Alkalinema sp. FACHB-956: one gene and its partner. Each later gene encodes a partner of the first gene's protein in a complex. Links are inferred from orthologs where the notes say so. Each region holds a gene or a part of one and is shown in the gene's direction. Other genes may lie near its edges.

Region 1 (4,036 bases):
GAGTTCTGTTACCGAGTCCTATTGAAAACATGCCCGTTGCGCTAGAAACTCCGCGTTTAATTGTCCGCCTAGCCTGTCAAAAAGATGTCCCGCAAATTCTCCAGTATCTCCGGGATAACGATGCCTTCCATCATCCTTTTACCCCGTTACCCCCAGAAGGCTGGCTGACAAGGGATTTTTGGCGGGGACAAGTGGCTCGCAATTTTAAGCATTATCAACAGGGGCAGGCGCTACGTCTTTTTCTCTTCGATCGACAGTCACCGGGCGTTGTCATTGGCATGGCCAACTTCACCCAATTTATGGGCTATCCGTTTTATGCCTGTAACTTGGGCTATGGGCTCGCGGAGAAGAAGCAAGGACAGGGGCTAATGCAGGAAGCGTTACAAGCCGCGATCGACCATGTGTTTTGCACCATGAATTACCATCGCATTCAGGCTAGTTACATGCCTCGCAATCAGCGCAGTGGCAATTTATTAAAGCGGTTGGGATTTGTGATTGAAGGCGAAGCTAAAAATTACTTATTAATTAACGGTGTTTGGGAAGATCATATTCTGGTGAGTTTAACCAATCCCCATTGGCAACTAAAGGATCATTAGAAAACTCAGGAAGGTCGATCGGGTGGATATACGATTATTTACACCAAAGGATGCAGAACAAATCGCCCAACTTTTTCATGACACGGTGCGCACCGTGAATCGCCCAGATTACTCACTGGAACAGGTCCAGGCGTGGGCCCCGGAGAATCTACAGTTCAGGAATTGGGCGGAGGTTTGCGCCGATCGCTTTACCTATGTAGCAGATGACAAGGGTGTGATTGCAGGATTTGGGGAATTAGAACCTAACGGTCACATTGATTGCTTTTACTGCCATCGGGATTATCAACGCTGTGGTGTGGGCAGACAACTTTATCAGGCGATCGAGCGTAAAGCTTTAGAGTTATCACTGCCTAGACTGTTTGTAGAATCTAGTATTACAGCAAAATTATTTTTTGAAGCAATGGGTTTTTCTACCATTTGCCAACAGCAAGTGAGTTCCCGAGGTGAAATATTTGTAAACTATAGAATGGAAAAAGTTTTAAGCAATGTACTCTCCGATTCCTAAGTTAATTGATCATAGGTTAGATAATCTTGCGGAATTACGATCGATGTAAATGGCTAAATTCTTGGATAGTTACGTACGTTTTTAGATTTTATTTTTAGATCTCATTTTTGGATCTCATGGTTTCTATTCCCCCGACCAGCAAATCTATGATATCTTCTCCCTCCCCTATCGCTGCATCTCCCACGATCGTGGCCATCGCAACGGCGATCGTGCCGGAACAGGGCAGCGTCGGCATTATTCGGATGTCCGGGAGTGAGGCAGTGGCGATCGCGCGGCAGATCTTCCACACACCCGGTCAGCAGGTATGGGAAAGCCATCGCATCCTCTACGGCTTTGTGAAAGATCCAGCAACACAGACAACAATCGATGAAGCATTGCTATTGGTCATGCTGTCTCCGCGATCGTATACCAAGGAAGATGTGGTCGAGTTCCACTGCCATGGGGGCATTATTGCCGTACAGCAGGTGTTACAAGTCTGTATTGCCCAGGGTGCGCGGCTGGCCCAACCGGGAGAGTTTACGCTGCGGGCCTTTTTGAATGGACGGATTGATTTGACGCAGGCGGAAAGCATTTCGGATTTAGTCGGTGCCCGATCGCCCCAGGCAGCGGCAACGGCCCTGGCGGGCATCCAAGGCAAGCTGGCGCAACCGATTCGTAATCTACGCACCACTTGTTTGGATATTCTGGCGGAGGTGGAAGCCAGAATCGATTTTGAAGATGATTTGCCGCCCTTGGATGAAGCACAGGTGGTGGCTAGCGTTGCCCAAGTGGTGGCTGATGTGAATCGCATTCTAGCGACTGCCGATCGGGGGGAACTGCTGCGGACGGGTTTGAAGGTGGCGATCGTGGGTCGGCCCAATGTGGGAAAATCCAGTTTGCTCAACGCTTGGAGTCGCAGCGATCGGGCGATTGTCACCGAACTACCGGGGACGACGCGGGATGTGGTGGAGTCGCAGTTGGTTGTGGGGGGCATTCCCATTCAGGTCTTGGATACGGCGGGCATTCGAGAAACGGAGGATTTAGTCGAAAGCATTGGAGTAGAGAGATCGCGGCAAGCAGCCCAGTCCGCTGATTTGGTCTTATTCACGATCGCGGCGGATCAAGGGTGGACTGCTGGGGAGAGGGAAATTTATCAACAGGTGAGTGATAAACCGTTGATTGTGATCGTCAATAAAGTCGATTTAGTTGACCCAGCAATGACGATTGCGGAAATTACAACACAATTAACGCTACCGGAAACACGAATTGTTACGACAGCAGCGGCTAGCAATCAAGGCATTGAGGCGTTAGAGCAGGCGATTTTGCAAGCAGTGCAGGCAGGAGAAACCCAAGCCGCAAACTTGGATTTAGCGATTAATCAACGGCAGGCAGCGGCGTTAACCCGTGCGAAGGTGGCATTGGAGCAGGTGGAGGCAACGATCTCGCAACAGTTACCACTGGATTTTTGGACGATCGATCTGCGGGGGGCGATCGCGGCGTTGGGAGAGATTTTGGGTGAGGATGTGACGGAATCCGTTCTCGATCGTATTTTTAGTCGGTTCTGTATTGGGAAATAACTGGATTGGGAAATAACCGGCGATTAATTCAGCTAATTCAGCAAGCGATCGACCTCAACCGCAATCTCTGGAAATGCAAGTGGTGTAACAGTTCCAGTGGTTAGTATCGTGTGTTGTTGGTAGCGATCACCCTGGGGTTGGCGCAGAAGATGGAACCGCCGATCGGCCAAATCAATGACCCAATATTCCGGAATAGCAGCTTGGGCATAGAGCGCTGCTTTCAAGGTCAGATCGGTTTGTAGACTGCTGTTCGCCACTTCAATCAACCAGAAAATATCATTGGGGTTGGGATGGCGATCGTTGTACTGCATACCAGGCCGTTGCACAATCGCGATATCGGGCTCGGGTTCGGAAGTTGCCAAGGTAATTGGGCCGTTAAACCGCACGTAGGCCCGATCGCGCAATAGTTCCCGCAAATAATCCGCGCTCAAATTGGCTGTGTTGTAATGAATTGGTTTTTCAGGCGTCATTTCAACAATATCTCCAGCCAACAGTTCAACGCGCCGATCGCGAAGAATTCCCGCGTCAATCATGCAGTGGTAGTCATTAACCGACCATTTGGCCAGGGTGTGTATGGGCATTAGCGTAAAGGGATTAGAGTAGAGGAACTAGCGTTAAAATCAGAGACGGTTTAAGAGGCGATCGACCTCAATCGTAATCTCTGGAAATGCAAGCGGTATGAGAGTTCCAGTGGTCAGAATGGTTTGCTGTTGGTAGCGATCACCCTGGGGTTGGCGCAGAAGATGGAGCCGCCGATCGGCCAAATCAATGACCCAATATTCCGGAATAGCAGCTTGGGCGTAGAGCGCTGCTTTCAAGGTCAGATCGGTTTGTAGACTGCTGTTCGCCACTTCAATCAACCAGAAAATATCTTCTGCACCAGGATGGCGATCTTCGTACCCTATATCGGAAATTTGAACGATCGCGACATCAGGTTCCGGCTCGGAGTTTGCCAAGGTAATGGGGCCATTGAACCGAACATCGGCTAGTCCTTGGAGTAAGATCGCTAGGTATTGGCTGGTGCGTCGGGCTCGGCTGTAGTGAATCGGTTTTTCGGGCGTCATTTCAATAATGTCTCCAGCCAACAGTTCAACGCGCCGATCGTGAAGAATCCCCGCGTCAATCATGTGGTGATAGTCATCAACAGACCATTTGGCCAGGGTGTGCATAGGCTAAACCCTACAACAGTAAATCCACAACGCATAAACTTCTATATGCATTGTAAAAGAAGAGCGAGGGGGATCGGATCGGTAGCAGTGATAAAGCAATTTGGCCTTACTCGGGTAAGAAGTCTAAATCGATTACCTGAGTCAACTCATAGGGGCCAATTTCGGGAAACGTTGCATCAGGCAAATTGGTTTCCTGAATGGCTAAATCTC
Region 2 (3,521 bases), on another replicon or contig:
AGCAGAATTTTCCAACGATTCCACCGCCAGCGACGACGGTTGCTGGATGGCCGACCGTGCCCATCATCATGCATCAGCCCAGCGATCGTGAGCCACACTTTTCTGGGTAACGCTATCAACCAACCTAACCACTGGGGTTTTGCCATAACGGAATCACTTAGGCAGAATCACGGGAGAACCCGCAACAATATCTTCAAAGTCCTGATCTTCAAAGTCCTTCTGGAAATATTCACTCGACTGAAATTACACCTGAAATTGCAGCAGTCCCCCTGTCTCGATTCTACGATCGCGCCCTGCGGATCGCCCGTATTTCATTGCATTTCGCAACGATCGCGATCCCAATCGCCCCCGCCAAGGCCATTCCCCACAACGCTGACAATCCCATCACCCGAGGATTGAAGATACCCGCTAAAATAGGGGGTTGGTATCCTCATCAAACAATTTGGGAGTGCCAGCCCGATTTGCTCGATCGTTCAACAATCCCTATAGCCCATGAACGCACCTGTTGACTTTATCGATGCCTACGATGTTGTTGTGGTTGGCGCGGGCCATTCCGGCTGCGAAGCAGCGCTGGCCTCGGCACGCTTAGGCTGTCGCACCCTGTTGCTGACGCTGAACCTCGATCGGGTGGCATGGCAACCCTGTAACCCGGCGATCGGTGGGCCCGCCAAGTCCCAACTGGTGCATGAAGTTGATGCTTTGGGCGGCGAAATGGGTCGGGTCGCCGATCGAACCTACCTGCAAAAGCGCATTCTCAACTCCTCCCGTGGCCCTGCGGTCTGGGCCTTGCGCGCGCAGTCGGACAAGCGGGAATACGCCGCTGTCATGAAGGGGATTGTGGAAACGGAGTCCAACCTCACCCTGCGGGAAGGGATGGTGACGGATTTGGTTCTGGGGGCCAATGACGACATTATCGGCGTGCAAACCTACTTTGGCGTTGCCTTTGCCTGCAAAGCGGTCATTCTCACCACGGGCACCTTCCTGGGGGGACGCATTTGGGTGGGTGATAAATCCATGGAAGCGGGACGGGCGGGCGAATTTGCGGCTACGGGCTTGACCGATACCCTGAATCGTCTCGGCTTTGAAACGGGACGGCTGAAAACGGGAACTCCGGCCCGTGTCGATCGCCGATCGATCAACTTCGATATCCTGGAACCGCAGCCAGGAGATGAGGACGTGCGGTGGTTTAGCTTTGACCCAACGGCTTGGCAAGAGCGGCTCCAGGTGCCCTGCTATCTGACCCGCACCACGGCGGAGACCCACCGGATTATTCGGGAAAACCTGCATCTGTCCCCAGTCTACGGCGGCTGGGTGGATGCCAAAGGCCCGCGCTATTGCCCCAGCATTGAAGATAAAATCGTCCGCTTTGCTGATAAGGAAAGTCATCAAATTTTCCTGGAACCGGAAGGCCGAGACATTCCTGAAATCTATGTCCAAGGATTTTCCACGGGATTGCCAGAACGGTTGCAGCTAGCGATGTTGCAATCGTTACCGGGACTGGAGAAATGCGTCATGCTGCGTCCGGCCTATGCGGTGGAGTACGACTACCTCCCAGCCACGCAATGCTATCCCACCTTGATGACTAAGAAAATTCAAGGGCTATTCTGTGCTGGCCAGATTAACGGCACAACGGGTTACGAAGAAGCTGCTGCCCAAGGGTTTGTTGCAGGGGTGAATGCGGCGCGCTTGGTGCGGGGGGAGCGTGAAATAATTTTCCCGCGCGAAGGGAGTTATCTGGGAACGTTAATTGATGACCTGTGCACGAAGGATTTGCGGGAACCCTACCGGATGTTAACGAGTCGATCGGAGTATCGCTTAATCCTACGATCGGACAATGCGGATCAACGCTTAACGCCCCTGGGTCGGGAGATTGGGCTGATCGACGATCGACGTTGGGAATTGTTTACGCGCAAACAGGAAAACATTGCCGCAGAAAAGGAGCGATTGCATACAACACGGGTGAAGGAACACGACGAACTTGGTAAAGCCATTGCTGACCACACTCAACAAGCCATCAAAGGATCAATTACCCTAGCGGAACTGTTGCGTAAACCAGGGTTTCACTACGTTGATCTCGATCGCTTCAATTTAGGCAACCTGGAGTTAGATCGATCGGAAAAGGAAGGCGCAGAAATCGATATTAAGTATGCAGGCTACATCCACCGCCAGCAAACGCAGATCGAACAAATCGCCCGCCAGGAACACCGTAAACTGCCAGCGGATTTGGACTACGTGAGCATTGCCACCCTGTCGAAAGAAGCGCGGGAAAAACTCAGTAAAGTACGCCCCTTAACGATCGGTCAAGCATCACGCATTGGCGGCGTCAATCCGGCGGATATTAATGCACTGCTAATTTATCTCGAAATCCAAGCTCGACAAACCCCAACGGCGATCGCGCCGTAAATCATGGGGCATCCGTAGACTCCCTGATGCTTCACCAAATGCCGTACTTAACCGAGCGTCTCTAAGCAGAGGCGCTTGAAATGATCGCCCCGCTGTTCAAAATTGTCATACTGATCAAAACTGGCACAGGCCGGAGACAGCAACACCACCTTCGCTCCCAACGCCTTCGCCAATTCCGCAGATCGGGGAACGGCCCGATCCATCGTTTCCACAATTTCGCAATTACTGTATCCCACAGTCTGCAAGCGCTGGGCAAACCGTTCCGCGGCGTCTCCAATCAGTAACACCGCTGCCGCCGATCGTTGAATTTGAGCGAGCCACGCCCCATCTTCCCCTTCCTTGGGTGCACCACCTGCGATCAAAATGGCCGGAGCTTGGACGGATGCCAACCCTACTTCCGCTGCATCATAATTAGTGGCTTTACTATCGTTGATAAAGTCAATGCCCTGCCAGCAAATCACCTGTTCTAACCGATGTTCCACGCCAGGAAATTCCGTAATTGCTTGAGCGATCGCTGCATTGTCAATACCTGCCAACTTGGCTGTTGCCACCGCCATTAACAAGTTCTGTAGATTATGGCTTCCCGGCATTCGTAACGCATCTGCGGCGAGTACAGCCTCACCCCGAAAAACCACTTGATTGTCTTCGATCCAAATCCCTAACTCAGGATTGCCCACTAAATTAGCTTTACCGGAAACACTCGTCCAGCAAGCATTCTGCCGCACCGGAAAGCCCTGCTCTAGGCCCAACTGCCGTAGGTAGGGATCATCCCCATTCCACACTTGCATTTGTGATCGCGCTAGTAATCGCGCTTTCATTTCAAAATAATTCGCCATGGTTTTGTGGCGAGCGAGGTGATCTGGTGTAAATGTTGTCCACAGGGCAATCTGCGGCGCGATCGTGGGCGCAGATTCGATTTGATAACTGCTTAACTCCGCCACACACCAGTCTGGCTGCTGCTCCAGCAATGCCACTTCACAGGCCCCATAGCCAATATTGCCAAAGGCCGGAGCATGGTGGCCAGCGGCTTGAAAAATTGCCGCCACTAAGGCCGTCGTCGTCGTTTTACCATTGGTTCCGGTAATCGCGACCCAGGGCCGATCGCGCAAATTTCGCCA

Evidence for each region. The genes of interacting proteins can lie anywhere in the genome.
Region 2: the proteins of mnmE (region 1) and mnmG are in contact, whole or in part, in a solved structure (PDB 9HIP), measured with the Escherichia coli proteins. The link is inferred for Alkalinema sp. FACHB-956 from one-to-one orthologs.

The regions. Positions count from the first base shown.
Region 1 is NZ_JACJRC010000008.1:167,175-171,210, forward strand. What follows is about bases 565-3,452. They hold mnmE (tRNA uridine-5-carboxymethylaminomethyl(34) synthesis GTPase MnmE), read left to right. Parts: upstream 565-1,247; coding sequence 1,248-2,657; downstream 2,658-3,452. Other genes in these bases: H6G21_RS11550 (GNAT family N-acetyltransferase), read left to right, coding at 565-596; H6G21_RS11555 (GNAT family N-acetyltransferase), read left to right, coding at 619-1,101; H6G21_RS11565 (Uma2 family endonuclease), read right to left, coding at 2,690-3,232; H6G21_RS11570 (Uma2 family endonuclease), read right to left, coding at 3,278-3,452. In the rest of the region: more of H6G21_RS11550, read left to right, coding at 30-564; more of H6G21_RS11570, read right to left, coding at 3,453-3,826; H6G21_RS11575 (DUF29 domain-containing protein), read right to left, coding at 3,933-4,036. UniProt on the Escherichia coli protein: Exhibits a very high intrinsic GTPase hydrolysis rate. Involved in the addition of a carboxymethylaminomethyl (cmnm) group at the wobble position (U34) of certain tRNAs, forming tRNA-cmnm(5)s(2)U34.
Region 2 is NZ_JACJRC010000001.1:330,525-334,045, reverse strand. What follows is about bases 1-2,947. They hold mnmG (tRNA uridine-5-carboxymethylaminomethyl(34) synthesis enzyme MnmG), read left to right. Parts: upstream 1-492; coding sequence 493-2,403; downstream 2,404-2,947. Other genes in these bases: murD (UDP-N-acetylmuramoyl-L-alanine--D-glutamate ligase), read right to left, coding at 2,451-2,947; pbpC (penicillin-binding protein 1C), read right to left, coding at 1-146. Also shown: more of murD, read right to left, coding at 2,948-3,521. UniProt on the Escherichia coli protein: NAD-binding protein involved in the addition of a carboxymethylaminomethyl (cmnm) group at the wobble position (U34) of certain tRNAs, forming tRNA-cmnm(5)s(2)U34.